3 regions of the Bradyrhizobium sp. USDA 4503 genome follow, and region 1 is predicted to be linked to each of the others. Evidence: riboswitches for the same ligand, from Rfam matches in the RefSeq annotation. Region 1 holds a riboswitch; each other region holds the start of a gene.

Region 1 (7,814 bases):
GCCGCTCGATCGTGCCATCCGGCAGCGGATCGGTTCGGAACCGCCGCACGTCGCGCCGCCACACGAACAGATCGTGCAGCTGCCGGCGAAACGTATCGTCGAATGAGACCATTGCGGGGCCTTTGGCAGGATCGATCTCGGATTTCATTTAAGCTTCATCGGCAGGCCCGCAACGACGAACTCGACCTCGTCTGCGATGCCGGCGATAGTCTGGTTCATGATTCCTGCGGCGTCGCGGTAAGTCCGCGCCAATGCATTGTCCGGCACGATGCCGAGACCGACCTCGTTGGTGACCAGGATGACCGGGCCGTGCTGGCGCGACAGCGCATCCGCCAGCCGCGTCACTTCCTGCGACCAGTCGCGCCCGGCATGCAGCAGATTGGATAGCCAGAGCGTCAGGCAATCGACCAGCCTTGCACCAGCGCCATCGGTCCCGGACAGCACTTCAACCAGATCGAGCGGCACCTCGCGCTCGATCCAGTCGCTGCCGCGCCGCGCGCGATGTTTGGCGATCCGCTCATCCATTTCCGCATCGAGCGCCTCGGCGGTCGCGATATAGACCGGCTGTCCCGGAAAGCTGCGCGCACGAAGTTCGGCGCGCCGGCTTTTGCCGGACCGCGCTCCCCCCGTGATCAGAATGACGGCCATATCATCTCCTGTGCGACCGGTACGCACGTCGTTCACAAACGCTCTAACCACCAATCGCGGAGAAAGACAAAGCCGAAATCCGTCACGGAGGGCTTGCACTCGGCCGATGTCTTGCGCATCAGGGGGACCGCGGCGCGGAGAGGATTATCGTGGGTTTTGCGGGAGCGATGGCGGTGGCGATGGCGGTGGATGCCCTGATCGGCTGGCCGACGTGGCTGTTTGCCCGCATCGGCCATCCCGTGACCTGGCTCGGCCGGCTGATCAATCTTGTCGATAGCGCCTGGAACCGCGCCTCCGACCCACCGGCGTTTCGTCGCGTGGCTGGCATTGCGGCTGCGATCCTGGTGATCGCGCTGGTGATTGCGCTCGGTTGGGCCGTTCAGTCCGTGCTCGCATCCGGATGGGTTCGCATTGTCCTTGTCGGCGTCCTGGCGTGGCCGCTGGTTGCCGTGCGCTCGCTGCATGACCATGTCGCCGCGGTGGCAAGTCCCTTGGTATCCGGCGACATCACGGCCGCACGTTCGGCGGTCGCGCAGATTGTCGGGCGAGATCCGGCAACGCTCGACGACGTCGGCATCGCGCGCGCCACCATCGAGAGCCTCGCCGAGAATGCATCCGACGGCATCGTGGCGCCGGTGTTCTGGGGCGCGCTGTTCGGCCTGCCGGGAATCCTTGGCTACAAGGCGATCAACACGCTGGACTCCATGATCGGTCATCGCACCGAGCGGCACGAAGCCTTTGGCTGGGCAGCCGCCCGGATCGACGATCTCGCCAATCTCATTCCGGCGCGGTTGACGGGTGTTCTGTTCGTGCTGCTCGCGCCGAACCGTTCGCAGGCGTGGTCATGCATGTTGCGCGATGCGCGCCGGCATCGCTCGCCGAATGCCGGCTGGCCGGAAGCTGCGATGGCCGGCGCGCTCGGCGTGCGGCTCAGCGGTCCCCGCATCTATCACGGGCACGTCGCCGATGAGCCCTGGCTGAACGAGGGGGCGCGCGATCCGGCTGCAGCTGATGTCCTCACCGGGTTGAAACTCTATCGCTACGCCATGGTGCTGTTGGCTGCGGCGTTTGTCGCCCTGGCGCGGGCGTGAAGGTGCGGCGCATGCGTGAGCACGGCGGGAACCTTGATGTCGCCCGGCAGCGCTTCGGCGGCGCCGCGGACGACTGGATCGACCTGTCGACCGGGATCAATCGGGTGCCGTATCCCTTGGTCGATGTCGAGCCGCGGCAATGGAGCGCGTTGCCGTCGCGATCCGATCTTGAATCGCTGCACGACGCTGCGCGGCAGGCCTATGTCACCAAGGCGCCGATCGTGGCGATGGGTGGTGCGCAGGCCGCGATTCAGTTGCTGCCGCATCTGGCGCTCAAGGGGCGGGCGCGGATTCTGGCGCCGACCTACAATGAATATGCCGCGGTGTTGTCGGCCGCCGGCTGGGACGTCGCCGAGGTGTCCGATCTCGCCGCGCTGGCGGGAGCGGACATCGCCGTCGTCGTCAATCCGAACAATCCCGACGGACGACGCCATGACCGGCGCGAGTTGCTGGCACTGCTGCCGCGCGTTGGCCGGCTCGTCATCGACGAGAGTTTTGCGGACGCCGTTCCTGACCTGTCCCTTGCACCGGAAGCAGGACACGCGGGGCTGCTGATCCTGCGCTCATTCGGCAAGTTCTACGGACTTGCCGGCTTGCGCCTCGGCTTCGCGATCGGCAGCGAGGCGGACGTCGCCGCGCTTGCGGCGAGGGCGGGCCCATGGCCGGTTTCGGGAGCAGCAATCGCGATCGGGCGGCGCGCGTTGCTCGATCACGACTGGGCCAAGGCCACGGCCGCGCGGCTCGCGGACGACTGCGTCAGGCTCGATGCAATAGCGCGATCGCAGGGTTGGACGCTGCTCGGTGGCACGTTGCTGTTCCGGCTCTACCAGACGGGCGATGCATTGGCTGCGCAGGAGAAACTTGCCCGTGCGCAGATCTGGTCGCGGGTCTTCCAGCAGAAACCGGGATGGCTGCGCCTCGGCTTGCCGGGAGGCGAGGCCGAGTGGTCGCGCCTTTCCGCCGTGCTGCCCGTTTAGCGCGCCAGCGCGAGCAAGCCTTCGACATCGAGATGGGTCTCGATGTGCCCGGCGAGCGCGTCGAGCGCGCTCTCGACCCTGGCGCCGTAAGTCTGATCCGCCGCGGGGATGTCGAGCTGTGCAAGGAACGCCTTGCGAAATTCGTCCGAGGCGAACAGGCCGTGCAGATAGCTGCCGTGAACGCGCCCGTCTGCGGAGACCGCGCCCTCAGCCGTACCGTCGAGTGATGCAAAGGGCCGCGCGCGATCCGGCCCGTCGGTGCGCCCGATATGGATTTCATAGGCGCTGATCGGCTGGCTGGTCGCGGCATGCACCGCGCTGGAGCGCGTCAGCGTCTTCTGTTCGGTCATGGTGGTTGCGACATCGAGCAGCCCGAGCCCGCGCGTTTCGCCGGCAGGACCTTCGATCCCATCGGGGTCGGCGACGCTGTGTCCTAGCATCTGGTATCCGCCGCACAGGCCGAGGACATGGCCGCCGCGGCGATGATGCGCGAGGAGGTCGATGTCCCAGCCCTGCGCGCGCAGGAAGGCGAGATCGCCGCGGGTCGATTTCGAGCCGGGCAGGATGACGAGCTTCGCATCACCCGGGATGGCTTCGCCCGGACGTACCATCACGAGATCGACGCCGGGCTCGAGCTTCAGCGGATCGAGGTCGTCGAAATTGGCAATCCGCGACAGCGCAAGGAACGCGATCTTGCACTGGCCGGGCTTGCGCGCCTCGCCGAGCCCGAGCGCATCTTCGGCCGGAAGTTCGCCGGCGCGGACGAACCAGGGCAGCACGCCAAAGCCGCGCCACGCCGTGCGTTCTTCGATCAGGCGATAGCCGTCGTCGAACAATGTCGGATCGCCGCGGAATTTGTTGATGACAAAGCCCTGGATCATCGCGGCATCATCAGGGTCGATCACCGTCTTGATGCCGACGAGCTGCGCGATCACGCCGCCGCGGTCGATGTCGCCGACCAGCACCACGGGCACGTCTGCTTTGCGCGCAAATCCCATATTGGCGATATCGGCTTTGCGTAAGTTGACCTCGGCGGGACTGCCGGCGCCCTCGACCAGCACCAGATCGGCGCGCTGCTTCAGGCGCGCAAAACTCTCCAGCACCGCGCCCATCAGCGATGGTTTCATGCCGGCATATTCGCGCGCGCGTGCGGTGGCGATCCGTTTGCCGTGCACGATGACCTGGGCGCCGACATCGGTCTCGGGCTTCAGCAGCACCGGGTTCATGTCGGTGTGCGGCTCGACGCCGGCGGCGAGCGCCTGCAACGCCTGCGCGCGGCCGATCTCGCCGCCATCGACGGTCACGGCGGCGTTGTTCGACATGTTCTGCGGCTTGAACGGCAGCACGCGCAGGCCGCGCCGTCTGGCGGCGCGGGCGAGGCCGGCGACGATGAGCGATTTGCCCACGTCCGAGCCGGCTCCCTGGATCATCAATGCGCGCGCCATCGTGATGCCCGTCAGAACTCGACGCCCGGCTGGGCCTTGATGCCGGAGCGGAACGGATGCTTTACCAGCGTCATCTCGGTGACGAGATCGGCAATCTCGATCAGCTCCTCCTTGGCGTTGCGCCCGGTGAGCACGACATGGGTCATCGGCGGCTTCGACGTGGTCAGGAAGTCGACGACATCGGCGATCGCGAGGTAGTCGTAGCGTAGCGCGATGTTGATCTCGTCGAGCACGACCATGCGCAGGCTCGGGTCTGCGATCAGCTGCTTGGCCTTTTCCCAGCCGGCTTGCGCTGCCGCGATGTCGCGGGCGCGATCCTGCGTCTCCCAGGTAAAGCCTTCGCCCATGGCGTGAAATTGACAGAGATCGCCGAAATGCCCGGTGAGCAGGCGGCGCTCGCCGGTATCCCAGGCGCCCTTGATGAACTGCACCACGGCGCAGGGAAAGCCGTGCGCCACACAGCGCACGATCATGCCGAACGCGGAGGACGATTTTCCTTTGCCGGCGCCGGTATGAACGATGATCAGGCCCTTTTCACCGCTCTTGGTCGCCATGATGCGGTCGCGGGCGGCCTTCTTTTTCGCCATCTTGTCCGCGTGGCGCGCATCCGGCGAAAGATCGGTGCCGACGGCGCCGTCTTCAGCGTCCTTTCCATCAGAAGTCATCACATTCCTTCGGCTTGACAAGTGCGAGGCTTGGACGAATGGTGGTCCTGCGTTGGTTCCTGTCCTACGACAGGCGAAGAGGGAATGCGATAGGGCTCCGCTAAATCGGGCCCGAAGCGCAGCCGCCCCCGCGACCGTGACCGGAGAGATGCCCAAGCCACTGATTCCATACGGAGTCGGGAAGGTGGGCATCGAAGGGTAAAACCTGCTCCGCAAGCCGGGAGACCTGCCAACGCAGCATGTTGTGAAACCGGCGGACGGGGTGTTCCGCGACGGGGAACGAACCTATCCAAAATCGGTTCGTGTGCCTCATCGCTTCCCGCTGTCAATCCAGGAAGGGCGATGAGCGTTACACTTCATGTCTGCATCACCTGCCGCGCCGGCCAGACGCCGGCGGAAGGTGAGCTCGCGCCCGGTGCACGCCTGCATGCCGCGCTTGTCGAGGCCGGCGTGCCTGATGACGTCAATCTGGTTCCCGTCGCATGCCTGTCGGCCTGCAGCCAGGGTTGCTCGGTCGCGCTCAGCGCGCCGGGGCGCTGGTCCTATGTCTACGGCCGACTGTCCGCTGATAATGCCGCGGATGTGATCGCCGGTGCCTCCGCCTATGCGGCGGCGCCCGACGGCATCGTGCCGTGGCGCAGCCGTCCGGAAATCTTCCGCAAGCAATCGCTCGCCCGCATTCCACCTCTTCCCGTCGTGCCGGAGGCCGCAGAATGACCACGCTCGCCAAAATTCCGGTCACCGTCGTGACCGGCTTTCTCGGCTCCGGCAAGACGACACTGATCCAGCATCTGATCCGCAATGCCAACGGCAAGAAGCTCGCGGTACTGGTCAACGAATTCGGCAGCGAAGGCGTCGACGGCGACATCCTGAAGTCGTGCGCCGACGCCAATTGTCCGGCCGAGAACATCGTCGAGCTCGCCAATGGCTGCATCTGCTGCACCGTCGCCGACGATTTCATCCCGGCGATGGAGCAGTTGCTGGCGCGGAACGTGAAGCCCGATCACATCGTGATCGAAACTTCCGGGCTCGCGCTGCCGAAGCCGCTGCTGAAAGCGTTCGACTGGCCGGAGATCCGTTCGCGGATCACGGTCGACGGCGTGATCGCGCTAGCCGACGCCGAGGCCGTCGCCGCCGGCCGTTTTGCGCCTGATCCGGCCGCGGTGGATGCGCAGCGTGCAGCGGACGACAATCTCGACCACGAGACGCCGCTGTCGGAAGTGTTCGAGGACCAGATCGCCTGTGCCGATATCGTGCTGCTGACCAAGGCGGATCTCGCCGGGGCGGAGGGGATCAAGGCAGCGAAAGCGGTGATCGCGGCCGAGATGCCGCGCGAGGTGCCGATGTTGCCCGTCGTCGACGGCACGATCGACGCGCGCGTGATCCTCGGGCTCGGGGCGGCGGCGGAAAGCGATCTCGCGGCGCGGCCGTCGCATCACGATGGCGAGGAGGAACACGAGCACGACGATTTCAATTCCGTCGTGATCGATCTTCCGGAAGTTTCGGATGTCGACGCGCTGGTCGCCTCGATCAAGGGGCTGGCGCGCGAGCAGAACGTGCTGCGCGCCAAGGGCTACATCGCGGTCGAAGGCAAGCCGATGCGGCTGTTGGTGCAATCGGTCGGCGAGCGGGTGCGGCATCAGTTCGACATGCCCTGGGGTGCCCGGGCACGGCAGTCGAAGCTCGTCGTGATCGGCGAACATGCCGACATCGATGAAGCCGCGATCAGGGCACGGCTTGGTGTCTGATGCACGTCGTCTTCCGCGAGAGTCGCGGCCTTGAGGAGACCGCGACGCCAAGGGACCTCGGCCAGGATCCGGCCGATCTCGTGGTGTTGTCGTTTTCCGACAGCGATCTTGCTGCCTTCGCGGCCGGCTGGCGGCGCGGCCGTGCTGCGCTGCCGTCGCTGCGGCTCGCCAATCTCGCGGAGCTGCGCCATCCGCTGTCGGTCGATACCTATATCGAGCGGACGCTCTCGCACGCCCGCGGCATTCTGGTGCGGCTGATCGGCGGCGAGCCCTATTGGTCATACGGGCTGGCCGCGGTGCATCGGCTGGCGAAGGAGCGCGGCATCGCCCTGGTCGTGCTGCCGGCGGATGGCCGCGACGATTTGCGGCTCGATGAATTCTCGACCTTGCCGGTCTCGACGCTGCGCCGTCTGAAGGTGCTGTGCGACAAGGGCGGCCCGGTTGCCGCGCAGGCCGTGATCGCGCAACTGGCGCTGGCGTCCGGACTCTATGCCGGGCCGGTGGTCGGCGAGATCGATCTTCCCGAGATCGGCGTCTACGATTCCCGGCGCGGTGCCATCACGGCGTTGCCGGCACCGGACGGCCGGCCGCGCGTGCTGGTGACGTTTTATCGTTCCTACCTCGCGGCCGGCGATACGGCGCCGGTCGATGCATTGATCGATGCATTGCGTGAGAGGGGCTTTGATGCTCATGGCGTGTTCGTCACTTCGCTGAAGGCTGCGGGCGTGGCCGATTGGCTGCGCGTTCAGCTTGCGCAATGCGCTCCAGCGGCCATCGTCAATGCGACCGCGTTTTCCGCGGCCGGTGACGACGGCACGACGCCGTTCGACGCTGCATCATGCCCGGTGTTCCAGGTCGCGCTGTCGACCGCGCGGCGCGAGGATTGGGCCTTGTCGCTCCGCGGGCTCTCGCCCGGCGATCTCGCGATGCATGTGGTGCTGCCGGAGGTCGACGGCCGCCTGTTCACAGGAGTCGTGAGCTTCAAATCGCCTGGTGAGCGCGATCTTGAGCTGCAATTCGCGCATCTTGCGCATCGGCCGGATGCCGAGCGCGTCGCTGCAATTGCCGCACGCGTGGCCGCCTGGCATCGGCTTGCCAGCAAGCCGGCACAGGAGAAGCGGCTCGCGCTGGTGCTCTCGAACTATCCCGGCCGTCCACATCAGGTCGCGCATGCCGTCGGCCTCGATGCGCTTGCCTCGGTCGGGGCGATGCTGGCTGATCTCGCGGGCGCGGGATTTGA
Region 2 (7,814 bases), 7.4 Mb from region 1:
ATACGCGTTTGAGCACCGACCGAGTGCGCAGGTTCACTATCGACTGCCTGCTCTGTCGACGCCAGAACGGCCGATCCTCCACAAGCATAAGGACCTGAGCGACTGATGGTGAGTGGCGCCAGATCCAGCGGCTTTGCTGTCACGGGTCCGCGATAATCATTTCGAGCGGACCAGATCGATGTCACGCGATGTGGCCTTCCTGCGCGGTCTCCAGCGGACTTTCGCGAAAAGTCCTAGGTGCACCAGAATCGAAGAGCAAAAGCGTTGTTGCGTTCGTGCTAGATACGGCCGAAAGTAGCCCATACTCCCTCTTCGCCGTCCCAGCTGCCGCGGCTCGCTGCCTTGGAGTACTCCGTAGCGCGCTGCTCGAAGAAGTTGGCGTGCTCGACCCCATTGAGGATCTCGACCAGCCAGGGCAATGGATGCGGCTTGAGCTGGGTAAACCCGCTCTGACCAGCCTCAAAAAAATCGAAGACCGGGGCAATCCCGAGCTGGGTCAGCCGCCAATCGGCGACATAGCGGACATAGGCATGGATCTGCTCAGGGCGCATGCCATCGATCTCGCCGAGACCAAAGGCGAGATCAACGAAGTTTTCCTCCAGCTTCACCATGGTCCTGGCGACGTCGATGATGTCGTCGCTAACGGAGCGCGTCACCGCGCCAGTTTCGCGGTGCCATTCGTGAAATAGCTTGATGATGCCCTCGCAGTGGAGACTCTCGTCGCGCACTGACCAGCTCACGATTTGTCCCATGCCGTTCATCTTGTTGTGCCGCGGAAAGTTAAGCAGCATGGCAAAGCTCGCGAACAAAGCCATGCCTTCAGTAAAGGCGCCGAACATGGCCAGCGTGCGAGCGACGTCGGCCACAGTATGGACGCCGAATTGGTGCATGTAGTCAGCCTTGGCGCGCATCTGCGCATAGCCGCGGAATGCCTCAAACTCGGCCTTGGGCATGCCAAGCGTCTTGAGCAACAACGCATAGGCGTCAATATGGACGGTCTCCATATTGGTGAAGGCAGCCATCATCATCTGCACGGTGAGCGGCTGGAAAATCGGGATGTAGCGCTTGAGATAATTGTCACCGACCTCGATGTCCGATTGAGTGAAGAAGCGGAATATCTGGGTGAGCAGCGCGCGCTCGTTGGCAGTGACACGATCCGACGCCCAATCCTTGAGGTCGGAGCCGAGCGGAACCTCCTCGCCCATCCAATGGGTCTGCTGCTGACGTTTCCAGAACTCGTAAGCCCAGCCATAGCGATCAACGTCATAGCTTCCGGTCGAGTCCAGGAGGCCGACCCGTCCCTTGCCGATCAACGTGCGCGGATCGACAGCCGAGAGGTCAATCACTGACATGCAAGGCACTCCTCATAGTCGGTGCGCTGCGGCTGCGGTCGTTCCGCCTCGTCACGGCCGCTGATTTTGCCGGCGAACGCTGCGCGCGAGATCGACTTCGAACGGCAGTAATAGAGGCTTTTCAATCCGCGCTCCCATGCCGTCCAATGCAGCATATGGAGATCCCACTTATCGACGTCGGCCGCCAGATAGAGGTTGATCGATTGGCTCTGGCAGATGAACGGCGCGCGGTCGGCGGCGAGCTCGATGATCCAGCGCTGATCAATCTCGAAAGCGGTGCGAAAGATCGCTTTCTCGTGCTCCGAGAGGATGTCGAGATGAGCGACCGATCCCTCGTGCGCTATGATCGACTGCCATATCGCCGGGGTGTTGGCGCCCTTGGCCGTGAGTACCCTGGCGAGATGCGGATTGCGCACCGAGATGGCGCCAGACAATGTCTTATGGGTGTAAATGTTGGCCGGGACTGGCTCGATGCAAGCGCTCGTGCCGCCGCAGATAATGCTGATCGAGGCGGTCGGCGCAATTGCGATCTTATGGCTGAATCGCGCCATCACGCCGCGTTCCAGCGCATCCGGGCAAGGGCCGCGCTCGCGAGCGAGCGTCACCGACGCCGCGTCGGCATCACGCCGGATTTTCCGGAACATGTTCAGATTGAACGACTTGGCCAGGACGCTCTCCATCGGAATGCCCTTGGCCTGAAGGAACGAGTGGAAGCCCATGACACCTAGGCCGACGGAGCGCTCGCGTAGGGCAGCATAGCGGGCACGCCTCATGCCCTCCGGCGCCACCGTGATGAAGTGGGTGAGCACGTTGTCAAGGAAACGCATGATGTCTTCGATGAAGCCCGGCTCCTCGCTCCACCGGTCCCATGTCTCGAGATTGAGCGATGAGAGACAGCACACCGCGGTGCGCTCCTCGTCGCGATGATCGATGCCGGTCGGCAGGGTAATTTCGCTGCACAAATTGGAGGTTGAGACCTTGAGGCCGAGGTCGCGCTGGTGCTTGGGAAGGGCGCGGTTCACGGTGTCGATGAACAAGAGATAAGGCTCGCCGGTCTGCAGCCGGTTCTCAAGGATACGTTGCCACAGCTGGCGAGCGTCGATCTCGCGAACCATTTCGCTGGTCTTTGGACTGCGAAGCGCGAACGCTGTCCCGGCTCGCACGGCATGCATAAATTCGTCAGTAACGTTGATGCCGTGATGCAGGTTGAGGCTCTTACGATTGAAGTCGCCGGACGCCTTCCGGATCTCAAGGAACTCCTCTATCTCGGGATGTTGGACATCGAGATAGACTGCCGCCGAGCCTCGCCGCAACGAGCCTTGACTGATCGCCAGCGTCAGGCCGTCCATGACGTGGATAAACGGGATGATGCCCGAGGTGACACCGCCCTTCACCTTCTCGCCGATCGAGCGAACATTCCCCCAGTAGGTACCGATGCCGCCGCCGTTGGAGGCAAGCCAGACGTTCTCGTTCCAGACGCCGACAATACCTTCGAGCGAATCCGAGACCGAATTGAGGAAGCATGAAATGGGTAGACCACGCAAGCTGCCGCCATTCGAGAGCACCGGCGTCGCCGGCATGAACCACAGTCGGGACATTGCATCATATAGACGCTGAGCATGTGCAACATCGTCCGCAAACGCGCACGATACCCGCGCAAACATGTCCTGGACGCCTTCGCCCGCGAGCAGATAACGGTCGGTCAATGTCAGCTTGCCGAACGATGTCAGGAGGCTGTCGCGCGATCGATCAAGGGCAAGGTCAGACGGCTTTGGAGCTGGCGCGAGGGGACGCGGCAGCGGGGCCAGCGATGGAGGCTGCGCAACAGACCGCTGAAGCGGGGCAAGCTCTGCCTGTGCGTGCGCTGCCCGCACACTGGATGGTGTAACGAGATGACCCTGTTGATCGAAATCAAAAGACGGCGACATCGGCAACCCCGCGATGTTTGGAGCCGGGGCCGCGGACGACTTGCAGGGAGACAAACGTCCCTCAGTGCAAGCGCTCCACCGGGGCACCCCGCCCGAGGACGTTTGTTCTGTCGCGGCAGGTCTCCTGGCTTGCGGGTCGCTGCGGCTGTCGACCTTCCCGGCGCGTTTCTGCGCCAGTGGCCCATGATGACAACCGCTCACCGCCTGCAGTTGCGGGGGCAGCCCCGGAGTAGCCGTTCGGCGCACCGGGTTCCCTCTTAGCTTCCTGTCCTACAAGATAAAGGATGGAAGAACCATGACAGATCTACATCTAGGCGTCACATGCCGAGATTCGTCAAGTCTCGTTTGGGGGACATCAAGCTTCAGAAGAGGACACCGCGAAGTCAATGAATGGAGCGGCCGGCGCCGAGCACCGGTATGTTCCGCTATCCATACACGTCCACCTGTGGCTGTTCAGGCAAATCAATCCAGAAATCCGGCCGACCATTCATCAGTCTATGCTGATCTGGAACGTAGATCCTACCAAAGGCTCTGAGACCGTTTTTTCCGTTCCGATGAGTATGAGCGGATCTTCAGCTCAAGATCTTCGAAGCTATCAGCGTCAACGATCCAGATGAAATCGTGTCTAAGGCGCTGGAAAGCTATCATGGACGTAGCCGACGCAGTCAGCTCCTCGACGCACGACGCTCCCCGCGCGATCTCGCTGCTCGAACGGCTGAGGGCCCTGAAGAACACGAAAGCTCATCGAGCTCGCAGCGGCTAAGCCGCTGTAAGCGCGACGAAACCGGCTCCCTTCGTGAATTTACCGTCGGCGCAAGCCTTGTCTCACAATGAAGGAGCAGGTCCGTCCCACCGAGATCGCCTGGTCAATATCTTTCTAGCCAGTATAGCTGCTGTTCGGCGCGCATAGCAGATCGATTTGGTCGCGGCGCATCTAGGTCGCCGCCCTTCTGATCAATTCGGCACGTGCCCGGTGCATGTTTGTAGCGGACCAATTGTCTGGCCCATTCTCGCGATCTGCCGATAAAGGCCTCGCCTACTGTTCGGTGCCCAAAGAAGTCAGGTTGGTCCTACTCGGCCGCGTCCATCAGGATTTCCGGATCGTTCGCGCCTCTCATCGCGACCCAGAGCACTCTTCGCAACACGCGAAAGCCTCCAGGGCCGTGCTGGATCACGCCCGACGCGCTTGAATCGTACCCGACGTCATGTTGCAGGATTCGGCGCAAGCCACGACTGTTTGGCAAACAAGCTTGGCATTTCGGACCCGATCGGAACAACGTATGTCGCCTCTGGGCGGTCCCATGTCGGCGATTGACTGCCCGGTCCGGCGACACGGAGATGATGTGGTCCTCAGGATCGAGCACCTCCCGGAGCCCGATTTGCGGCTCTCCTCGACAACATTAAGAGCTGTCGAGCTGACGTGTTTCTGGAGGAGAGGAGGATGCTAGGCGCAGACATGGTGGTAGGCGGCAATCGACACCCAGAGAGAGGAGCGCCGTACGGGTCCTCCTGTACCCTGTTGTCGAAACCAGCGTGGCAAGGCACGGGCTTCATTCAAGGCATCTGGCCCAACGTCCAAACTCCGGTTGCGATCGTTTCAGGCAAGGCGCGACGCTGCGTTAGCTGCGCTCGATCTGCGGCAATTGCCTGCTCCGGCACCTGAAAGGACCAGATACATGACGGCATACCCTAGGGTCTTACAAGAGTTGCGTGTGGTTGAGCCCGGCCATCGGGTATTGGAGATAACCACGACCACCGGCTGCATCGTCAGATGTTCTTATTGCTCCCAGGACAAGTTTGCAGATCGCCAAAGGCCCGTATCCCAAGCCAAGCATCTGGGTGTTCAGGATTTCAAGCAATGTCTCTCACGCGTACCGACAGCTACTGGCATTAGTTTTTCCGGATATTCGGAACCCTGGTTGCATCCGCATTGCAGCACGATGGTTGAGCATGCTCACGCACGCGGCCACGACGTCCGGATCTTCACGACCCTTGTTGGAATGAACAGGACTGACGTTCGACGCCTGCAAATGCTCCGATTCAAGACTTTCGTCGTGCACGTTCCCGACGATGGCACTTATATGAACAGCCGCCTCGTCGGAAAAAACTACATCAATGTCATGCGCCGACTGATTGAGGCAAACATTCCCTCGATTCAATTTGTGATCCTGGGTAAAATCCATCCTGATCTAGCCGATGTAATCCCCGCCAAAAAGCTGCAACGCTTGCGGCCGCTGAGTAGCAGGCGAGGACATATAGATCCGAAAATGATCACCCCGCGGCAGCCGATCGCCGGCACTCTGACATGCAATGGGAAACAGCAACATCGGAATGTCCTTCTTCCAAACGGCGATGTTACTTTGTGCTGCATGGATTTTGAGCGGCGTCATGTCATTGGGAATCTTTTGCGCGACGAGTACGAAGATCTGTTCGAAGGCCGGATCTTTAGCGAAATCGCCGACCGCATGAACGGTACGGATGGCTTTCTACTTTGCAGGACGTGTGAATTTGCCAAACCGGAGCCGGAATGCTGTAGGGCCCCTGCCCGCGCGCTGTGAGGAATGGCGATACCAATGGAAGCTCGCCGCACCAGCTGGACTAGTGCCAGAAGGCGGATCAGAGCGCGCTTCGGCGAAATGCACGAGCCGGGGCCCGCCCGTAAGAGAGCCCCGAGGATCGCCTATGTTCAACTGGTGCGACTGGAGGTGGTAGATGCTTTTCCGGCAGGATGACGAACGATTCGGCCTCGCGGTTGATCTCGTGCCTCTCGATTGATCCAAAAGCCCTTGCCGTGTTCAGTAATTCAACACCGCTCTCCAATGGAAGTTTCGAGAGTACAAGAGAGCGTAACGGGCCTGCCCCACATGCCCGCCTTGACGCGACCAACGTTGCGCTTGCAATTCAGCAAGGTGAATAGCTACAGAATATTCCATCCACGATCGATCACAACGACATCGACTTGCGGATCGTCCCAAGAAAACCCGCACACGGCGGCGCCGGTGCCGTCAGCTCCCACAAACCGTGCGATGTGGGCATCCGACAACTCGTTCCCCGGAAGGTCATCACCTGCGCATCGTGAGATGCTGCCGCAGAATCAACTGCGACATTTACGCTGATCTTCCGCTCAATAGGACGCTCATAGCGCAAACAGTATTGGCCGACGACCGTTCTCATGGGGGGAGGGATTATCTGGCTGAAGGAGCGATACGCTCTCCTCTCATCAATCGCGAACTCGGCCAATGGCAGACCGATCATCACGATGACAGGCCTGGGATCCTCGCGATCGCGAGCTGAGCGTTGGATCGAGGTCCTCGCATCGCATTTCAGTTCGAACCTCAGTTGAAGGATTTGTCATCCTGCGCTCTCCTTTTCGCGACGCGAACACTCAGCATCGCCTTGGGTGCCGCCCTTGTTCGCTGTCATTCTCTGTCTTGCTTGGGGGCCACGTCAGGTTTTGGACAGCCACCGCTAGTACCGAGGCGCCGAGACCGATGCAAGCGGAGACGCGACCATGAACCAATTTGACAATATCAACCCTGCCGGTAATCGTCCCGCTGCGTCCGAGACAAACGTGGAACAACGGCAACCGCAGCAAGCCCACTTTGAGCAGCAGCTGGCAGATGTGCAACAGCTGGGGCCTATATATGCTCACAGTCAGCTTTACGATGTCACTCAGGAAGACGATCGCCTGATCCAGGCAGCGTCTGGTGCGGCTCTCGAGCGAGGACCACCGCCTGGGCCGACAACCATCAGCATTTACGATCGCCGCCTTCGCAAGTTGGCTGAGGCGCTGAAGAAGGATGGCAAATCAATAGCGGCCCTCGATGATGATACGCTGCTCGATTGCGCCAAGAAGCTGCTGCCAAACGATAAGATTATCGCCCCAGCATTGTTGATTGTCAGCCGCTACCGCAAGCCTGGCGCCCCCCTTCGGATCACGACACATTACCGTCCATCGAACGAAGACGAACGCCTCATTAGGAAGGCCGCCGAGGCAGGCTTCGGTCGAGGGATCGACGCGAAAACGGCCGGAAATTACGCAAGCTGCCTCCGGAAGTTGGCGTCAGCTCTCCGCCCCCTGTCCATTGCCAGGCTCAGTGCCGACACGTTGCGCGGTCACGCCGATACTTTGTTCCCGAAAGACAAGATACTCCGCTACGCTTTGAACAGACTCCGCGACTATCGCGCGGGCGTCAGGCAGGACAATTTAGAAGGACAAGGAGGTGGCTCGCATCCGCCAACTCAGCCGGCCGCGCGTTCGTCCATGCTGACTGTCGAGAACCAGCTTTTGGAGAATGCTGCGGATCAGGGCGTATTGCTGGCTGGCAATCTCAATGCTCCGCAGGTTTGGGGTGAAATGGATTTGGCCGCTCATTCTCCCCTACAAAGTGTCGCGCAGGATGTGCTTTTCGACAACGCGGCGCGGAGCGGAGAGCTTGCGGTCTCCGGCTTCGATGCACCGTTACTTTGGCAGGGAATGCGCGCCCCCGCTTTCTCGTCCGTACAGAGTTTTGCTCAGGAAGAGCTTTTCGAT
Region 3 (7,814 bases), 4.9 Mb from region 1:
GCCGTGGCCACATCAGACGTCCGCCCACGGCACGATGACGGCTTCGCGCTGAAATTCGGCGCGATAGGCGCTGACCCGGAACACGCTGGCGAGGACGCTCTCCGACAGTGCCTCGACGGGCGCGCCTTGCGCTGCCAGCCGCCCCTCCGCGAGCACCAGCACATGATCGGCAAAGCGCGCGGCGAGTCCCAGGTCATGCGTCACCACGATCACCAGCACACCGGCATCGGCGACGTTGCGCAGCTTCTGCATCACGTCGATCTGGTGGCGTGGATCGAGCGAGGCGGTCGGCTCGTCGGCGAGGATCACCGGCGCCTCCACCGCGAGCACCCGGGCCAGCGCGACGCGGCTGCGCTCGCCGCCGGAGAGTTCGGTGACGCGGCGATCGCTGAACTCAGTGACGTCGACCGCCTGCATCGCGCGCAGCACCGCCTCCATATCCGTCTGCGACAGCCGCGCCGGATCGGTCGCGCCGTGCGGATAGCGGCCGAGCGCGACGATGTCGCGCGCCGGCAGCGGCCAGTGCACCATGTGCCCCTGCGGCAGGTAGGCAAAACGTTTCGCACGCTCGCGCAGCGGCAGCGACGCCAGCGGATCGCCGCCGATCCGGATCTCGCCGCCCGACGGAATCAGCCCGGAGAGTGCGCGCAGCAGCGTGGTCTTGCCGGCGCCGTTCGGCCCGACCAGCGCGACCAGATGGCCCGATGGCAACGACAGCGAGACATCGTGCAGCACCTTGCGGCTGCCGAGCGAGGCATTGAGAGCGGCGGCGGAGAGCAGCGTCATGCCACGCCTCCGCCGAGCGCGCGGCGTTCGCGCATGATCAGATAGAGGAAGAACGGCACGCCGATGATCGAGGTCAGCACGCCGACCTTGATGTCGGAGGTCGAGGGAATGATGCGCACCGCGATGTCGGCCGCGAGCAGCAACGCCGAGCCGGTGAGCGCACTGGGCACCAAGAGCCGCGCCGGATCGTGACCGATCACGGGACGCATCAGATGCGGCGCAACCAGGCCGATGAAGCCGATCGTGCCGGTGACTGCGACCGCGCCGCCGACGCCAAGCGCCACGCCCGTGATCACGAAGAGCCGCAACCGCCCGACGTCGACGCCGAGGCTCTGCGCCGCCTCCTCGCCAAGCGTCAGCGCGCGGAAGGCGCTCGCCTGGCTGAGCAGGATGGCGGCGCCCGCGACGATGAAGGGCAGCGCCAGCGCCACGTGCTGGAAGCTGCGGTCCTCCAGCGAGCCGAGCAGCCAGAACGCGATCTCCAGCACCACAAACGGATTGCTCGAGAGATTCATCACCAGTGCGGTCGCGGCTCCCGCAAAGCTCGAGATCGCGAGCCCAGCGAGGATCAGGATCAACAGCCCGGCATTGCGGCCGGCGATCGCAAGCAGCGCGAACACCGAGCCGAAGGCGGCGATGATCGCCACCACCGGCAGCGCGTAGGAGCGCACATCGGCGAGGCCCAGCGCGATCACCAGCACCGCGCCGAACGCCGCCGATTGCGGCGCGCCGAATAGCGACGGCGAGGCCAGCGGATTGCGCAGCAGCCCTTGCAGCGCCGCACCGGACAGCCCGAGAATGCCGCCGATCGCAAATGCCAGGATGGTGCGCGGCAGGCGGATCTCGCGCACGATCACCTGCGCCACATCGCTGCCGCCGCCGAACAGCGCCTCGATCACCGCGAGCGGCGACAGCCGCACCGGCCCGATGCCGAGCGAGAACACACACAGCAGGACCACGAGCGCGAGCAGCGCCGCCGTGGCGCCCCACCGGCGCCGCGCCGCGACCTCGGCCGCCAAGGCAAAATCCTGCGCGCTCATCGGATCCATGCTCTTACAGCGATCGCCGTGGCAGACAAGCGACACTCGACAAAAACCGTGGCCGCGCGGCCGCCGCCCGACTTCCGCCGGATTGACTTTGCTACCCGGCCGAACCCTAGATGAACATGACGGTTCTTTCATGAGATGAAAAGGGAATGCGGTACGGGGAAACTTCCCCAACGCCGCGGCTGCCCCCGCAACTGTATGCGGTGAATCCTTCGTCACAGGCCACTGGGAATCTCGGTCCTGGGAAGGCGACGAAGGGTAACGACCCGCGAGCCAGGAGACCTGCCGTCAGCCGTGGTCACACGCGATGCTGCCGGTCGGGGAGTACAGGCATGAGCTTCACCTGATGCTGTGAGCACGATGGTGAGACTGGTTCGCGGTGACGTGCCACTGACGTTGCCGAGGCCTTGCTTATGTTCTCCTTCCCTTTCCATCGGCGGCGCCGCGCGCTTCTGCTCGCGTCGACGATGATCGCGCCGGCGATCCTTGTCTCCGCAGCGCGGGCGCAGCAGGCACCCGCTCCCGATCAGCTGCCGGCGATCGAAGTCACCAAGCCGGGCGACCAGAACGTCACGCGCGCCAGGCCGGCCGCTGACGAAGCGCCGGCGCCGCGACGCCCGGCGCCGGGCACCTCGCAAGGCAACAATACAGGCAGCGGAGCCGGATCGGGCACGACAGGGACCGGCGTGGCCACCGGAACGGGCGGCACCGGCGGCCGCCAGTTCGCCGGCATTGTCGGCTCCTCCTCGGCCGTGATCACCGCCGACGACATCGCGCATTCGCCGGTGCAGTCGTTACCCGAGATCCTCGCGCAGGTGCCGGGCGTGCAGCTGCAAACGCCCTATGGCGGACCGAACGGCGCCAAGACGTCGGTCGACCTGCGCGGCTTCGGCGCATTCGCGACCGACAATACCCTTTTCCTGCTCAACGGCCGCCGCCTCAACGACGTCGACAAGGCCGGCTTCGACCTCACCACGATTCCGCTCGATTCGATCGAGCGCATCGAGATCACGCGCGGCAACAGCGGCGCGGTGCTCTACGGCGACAACGCGGTGGGCGGCGTCGTCAACATCATCACCAAGACCGGCGTCGGCGGCCCGCCGACGACGATGCGGGCCGAGGCCGGAGTTGGCTCGTTCAACACCCGCATGGCCGCGGTCTCCGCGGCGCTCAATTCCGGCCCGTGGTCCACCTCGTTCTACGGCAACGGCATCAAGTCGGACGGCTACCGCGTCAACAATGCGCTCGACCAGCGCAACGCCGTCGGCAACATCAACTACACGACGCCTGATCTCACCGCCTTCCTGACCGTCACCGGCAGCGACCAGAAGCTCGGCCTACCCGGCGGACGGCTGGTCGATCCGTCGATCGGCGTGAACGAGCTGCTCACCGATCGCCGCGGCGCCGCGACGCCCTTCGACTATGCCAACCAGCAGACCGCCAGCGTCACCGCCGGCTTCACCAAGACGCTGATGAACGGCGTCGACCTCATCGTCGACGGCGGCTGGCGGCAGCGCGAGACGCAGAGCGGCTTCTTCGGCACGATGCCGACCATCAGCTTCGCTTCGACCTACAATGATGCCGCGCTGCAGACCTGGTCGCTGACGCCGCGGCTCAGCGTCAAGAATGTGATGCTGGGCATGCCGTCGACAATCCTGACCGGCATCGACTATTACGATTCGACCTTCCGCGAGGCGCGCGGCGCCTATCAGGGCGTCGACCCGTTCCACATCTACAATATCGAGCAGCAGAGCGTGGCCGGCTATTGGCAACATACGCTGGGCCTGTTGCCAACGACCGACATCTCCTACGGCGCGCGCGTCCAGAATACCAGCATCTCGGCGCGCGATCGCTACGACCCGAATGCGCCGTTCGCGTTCGACACGCAGGCGGCACCGCTCGACAGCAACGAGACGCAATACGCCCTGCATGTCGGCGCCGAGCATCGCCTGACCGACACCTTCTCGGTGTTCGGCCGCGCGGCGCGCGCGTTCCGCACGCCCGATGTCGACGAGCGCGTCGCATCCGGACCGTCGTTCGATCCGCTGACCTTCGCCCCGATCCCGCAGAATTTCCAGCTCAAGACCCAGACATCGCAGGACGTCGAGGGCGGCTTCCGGGTCAAGACCAACCTGTTTCAGGTCCAGACCAGCGTCTATCTGATGGATCTCGAGAACGAGATCCATTTCAACCCGGTGCTGTTCTTCAACACCAACCTCGACCCCACCCGCCGCTATGGCTCGGAAACCAGTGCCTCGCTCAAGTTCAGCGATACGGTGACCCTGCGCGGCGGCATGGCGATCACCCGCGCGGTGTTCCGCGAAGGCGTCTGGACCGGCAACGACGTGCCGCTGGTGTCGCGCTACACCGGCAATCTCGGCGTCACCTGGAATATCTGGCAGAACTACCTGGTGTTCGACGCCACGGTGCGGGCCTGGAGCTCGCGCATCATGGACAACGACCAGGCCAACACCCAGAGCCGGATTCCCGGCAACGCCACCGCCGATATCAAGCTGAGCGGGCAAGTTGACCGCTTCTTCTGGTCACTAAGCGTGAACAACCTGTTCAACGCGCTCTATTACGACTACGCCATCGCGAGCACGTTCACCGAAGGCCGCTTCTCGGCCTATCCGCTGCCCGGCCGCACCTACATGGTAAAGGCCGGCGCGACGTTCTAGAGCGTGAACCGGTGGGGCGGGTCTGCCCCGCCGCACCGTCCCCGAACATTACAAACGCACCGAAACTGGGGTAGAGTTCCGGCAGCTGATTTGACCCGCGCAGGGGAAACGCATGGCCAAGGCCGGGAAGCAGACCAAGGGCGGCACGAAGACCAAAGACAAGACCGACGACAAGGCGAAGAAACCTCCGCCACCCGCAGCGCTACAGGACGATGATTATTACGAGGACGGCGATATCGCCACACCGAAGCTCGACCGCTACGGCAATGATGACGAGCCGTTGTGAGGCCCGGCGAATATCGATCCACAGATCCTGCGCGCAGTCGCGCGCGGCGGCCTCGTAGCTCGCGAGCTACCGAGCCCGGCTCGTCGTCGCCAAGCAGACATTAGGTCGCAGCGAGGTCATCGGCCGGACCACCCTTCCGGATTGGTTGCCCACCCCCTGGATGCTAGGCTTCGCATGGACGCTGGGTCCTTGCTGGGGGCGGTGCCATGAGGTTTGCGAAGGCGGTGCTCACGGTCTTCTGCATGATCGCGTCGATGTGCGACCCGTCCGATGCGCAACAGGCCCCCAGGAAAGTAGGAATCCTCGTCAACGGCAGCCCGTCGCCGCTGTTCGACTCCATCAAGAAGAACCTTCTGAGCGACTTCGCCGAGCGCGGCTATCTCGAAGGACGCGACATCGTCATCGAGCCGCGATTTGCCGAATCGAAGCTCGAGCGCCTTCCCGGTCTCGCCTCGGAGCTGGTTGGCGCGAATGTGGATGTCATCCTCGCACTCGGTGGCCCGGCGTCGGTCGCGTCGCAGAAGGCCACGTCGACGATCCCGGTGATCTTTGCGATCGTGACCGATCCGGTCGCGTTGAAGCTTGTCGCCTCGATGGAAAAACCGGGAGGCAATGTCACAGGCCTCACCAACCTCGATCCGCAGCAGGCCAGCGACCAGTTCAAGCTTCTGAAGGAGGCATTCCCCGGGATCACGCGCGTTGCGATTCTCAGTGATAAAACGATCCCCGGCGCGGATGAACGCGGGCTCGCCCCGATTGACCGCGCCAACGAGGCCGCAGCCAAGGCCCAGGGGCTGGAGCCGCAAATCGTGAAGGTCAAGGGTGCGGACGATCTGGAGGCCGCGATTGCCGGGATGGCAAAGGAGCGCGCGGAGGCGCTGCTGGTCCTTGAAGTGCCGGTGCCCTGGAGCAATCGAAAACGAGTCGGTGAACTGGCCATCAAGAACCGCTTGCCGGCAATGTTTCCCGGCGGCCAGGCGGACGCGGGCGGGGTGATTACTTATGGGGCCAACGTCGCCGATACATGGCGCGAGTTTGCGACATTCGCCGACAAGATTTTCAAGGGCGCGAAGCCGGGCGACCTGCCAGTCGGCGTCGTCACCAAGCGAGAGCTGATATTCAATCTCCAGGCGGCCCAGGCCGTGGGCGTCGAGATTCCACCGGAGCTCTTGAAGCGCGCAGACAAGATCGTGCGGTGAATTCGCGCTGGAGGGATACTAGCGGAAATCGCCATTCTCGATCGCCTTGATGCTGCCGCGATCGAGCAGATGCGCGCCAAAGCCGCCGCGCGCCAGCGATGAGGCGATCTGCGGTGATGCCAGCAGCAGCACTGTCGTCATCGCAAGCGGCACGGCGCTGAGCCAGTCGAGCCGCACCGGCGTCAGCTCTTCGCTGCTTCCCCGATAGTGCCCTTCGCCCGCGGCGATGCGGCCGCATTCCCGGATCAGGTCACGCCGCGTGCCATCGCGCGACGCACTGCCGAGCAGCGCCTGCATCGCCAGATGCGTCCGCACCCCGGCGCGCCCCTCGGCCAGCGGCGCCGGCGTTTCGCCGCGCGAGACGCGCAGCAGCAGATCGACCAGATCGACGCCCGACTGAAAGGCGTTCATCGGCTCGACCAGCCGTGGGTTGCAGTCGATCAGCAGCGGCGTCGCGCTGTCGAGCGGCATGATGACGTCGACCGAGAGCGCACCGTGCCAACCAAGATGCGCGCCGATGGTCTCGAGGCCGGCGCGGATCGCCGGCCGGCTCACGCTCTCCTTGATCGCCTCGCCGCCGCCGACACCGGCCGCAATCTGGCGGTAGGCATGGAAGCCGACGAGCGTGCCGTGGCAGAACACCGACTGCGCCTTCTCGACCGTGCCGGTGACCAGATCCTGCGCCAGCACCTCGCCGGCAAAATCGCCTGAGGATTCGAGGTCGTAGAGCGCGCGATTGAGATCACCAGCGTCGCGCACGAACCAGACACCGCGGCTGGCGGTGCCGACCGACGTTTTGACAACGGAGGGAAACCGCACCGCCTCGCGCAGCTCCTCGGCCGAGTTCACGATCCGGGTCGGCGGCTGCGGCAGGCCGAGCCGGTCGAGCAGGCGGCTGAACCCGGCCTTGCTGTGCACGGCGCGATAGCTGGCGAAATCCGGCAGCGCGAGGCCGGTACGTGAGGCCAGCCCCGCCGCGGCGCGGGCGAACAGAAATCCCTGTTCATGGGTCGGCAGCAGCACATCGAAATGCCGCGAGGCCAACAGGCGCTCGACGAAGCGCAGGAAGCCGGCCGGATCCGACCGCAGCGGCGGACAATGGTGGTATTTGCGGACAAAGCGCGAGTAGCGCGCCAGGCACCAGCGCGAGGGGTCGCAAACCTCGACGTGATGGCCGGCCAGTCCGAGGATCGTGATCGCCTCGCGGCCGGAGGTGCTGGAGCCCTCCGACACCAGCACGCGGAGCTGCTTTTTGGCGTCGATCATGGCCGATCATCGCCGTGCCGCCGTGCTTTGTCGCCGCATTTAATGCCGCATGTGTCGATCCGGCACGCCCGCGCCGGGGGCAGCCATGCGCCCGCGTTCATAGACAATTAGCGGCCAATCTCTATTTTCGGCGGGCCCTGCCGGGCATTTTGTTTGACGCGTTTTCTTCACGCGAACCGGTACCCACTTCGCTTGAAAACGCTATGGAACTGGGGTTTTCGACGACATGGTCGACGTTCTGGCCGCACCGCAGCAAGCGAAAGCCGACAGTGCGCTGCGCACGCTGACGGGGATTTCGGTCGCCCATTGGGTCAGCCATTTCCATATCTTCGTGCTGCCGATGCTGTTCCCGTTCCTGAAGCAGCAGCTCGGCGTCGGCTATGTCGAGCTCGGCCTCGCGCTGACGGTGTTCGCAGTGGTCTCCGGGCTGACCCAGGCGCCGATCGGCTACCTCGCCGACCACATCGGCGCGCGCAAGATCCTCCTCATCGGGCTGACGGTCGGCGGTTGCGCGCTGATCGGGCTCGGCCTGCATCTCAGCTATACCTCGCTG

What was found. Region 1 has a riboswitch for cobalamin ahead of ACVMIH_RS01345 (DUF1636 family protein). Riboswitches for the same ligand answer to the same signal wherever they lie in the genome.
Region 2: linked by a shared signal. The riboswitch ahead of ACVMIH_RS36415 (ribonucleoside-diphosphate reductase subunit alpha) and the one ahead of ACVMIH_RS01345 (DUF1636 family protein) in region 1 are both predicted to bind cobalamin.
Region 3: linked by a shared signal. The riboswitch ahead of ACVMIH_RS25105 (TonB-dependent receptor) and the one ahead of ACVMIH_RS01345 (DUF1636 family protein) in region 1 are both predicted to bind cobalamin.

What each region holds. Positions count from the first base shown of each region.
Region 1 is NZ_JBSRXS010000001.1:280,308-288,121, forward strand. It holds gene bluB (5,6-dimethylbenzimidazole synthase) at 1-112, opposite strand, end outside; gene cobU (bifunctional adenosylcobinamide kinase/adenosylcobinamide-phosphate guanylyltransferase) at 145-648, opposite strand; gene cbiB (adenosylcobinamide-phosphate synthase CbiB) at 798-1,739, shown strand; gene cobD (threonine-phosphate decarboxylase CobD) at 1,751-2,716, shown strand; gene ACVMIH_RS01335 (cobyric acid synthase) at 2,713-4,161, opposite strand; gene cobO (cob(I)yrinic acid a,c-diamide adenosyltransferase) at 4,173-4,826, opposite strand; cobalamin riboswitch at 4,863-5,074, shown strand; gene ACVMIH_RS01345 (DUF1636 family protein) at 5,169-5,543, shown strand; gene cobW (cobalamin biosynthesis protein CobW) at 5,540-6,574, shown strand; gene cobN (cobaltochelatase subunit CobN) at 6,574-7,814, shown strand, end outside.
Region 2 is NZ_JBSRXS010000001.1:7,670,729-7,678,542, reverse strand. It holds gene ACVMIH_RS36420 (ribonucleotide-diphosphate reductase subunit beta) at 279-1,352, opposite strand; gene ACVMIH_RS36415 (ribonucleoside-diphosphate reductase subunit alpha) at 1,343-3,280, opposite strand; cobalamin riboswitch at 3,378-3,593, opposite strand; gene ACVMIH_RS36410 (SPASM domain-containing protein) at 4,957-5,838, shown strand; gene ACVMIH_RS36405 (hypothetical protein) at 6,792-7,814, shown strand, end outside.
Region 3 is NZ_JBSRXS010000001.1:5,207,115-5,214,928, forward strand. It holds gene ACVMIH_RS25095 (ABC transporter ATP-binding protein) at 13-786, opposite strand; gene ACVMIH_RS25100 (FecCD family ABC transporter permease) at 783-1,826, opposite strand; cobalamin riboswitch at 1,939-2,136, shown strand; gene ACVMIH_RS25105 (TonB-dependent receptor) at 2,246-4,510, shown strand; gene ACVMIH_RS25110 (hypothetical protein) at 4,623-4,796, shown strand; gene ACVMIH_RS25115 (ABC transporter substrate-binding protein) at 5,003-5,995, shown strand; gene ACVMIH_RS25120 (ATP-grasp domain-containing protein) at 6,014-7,261, opposite strand; gene ACVMIH_RS25125 (MFS transporter) at 7,488-7,814, shown strand, end outside.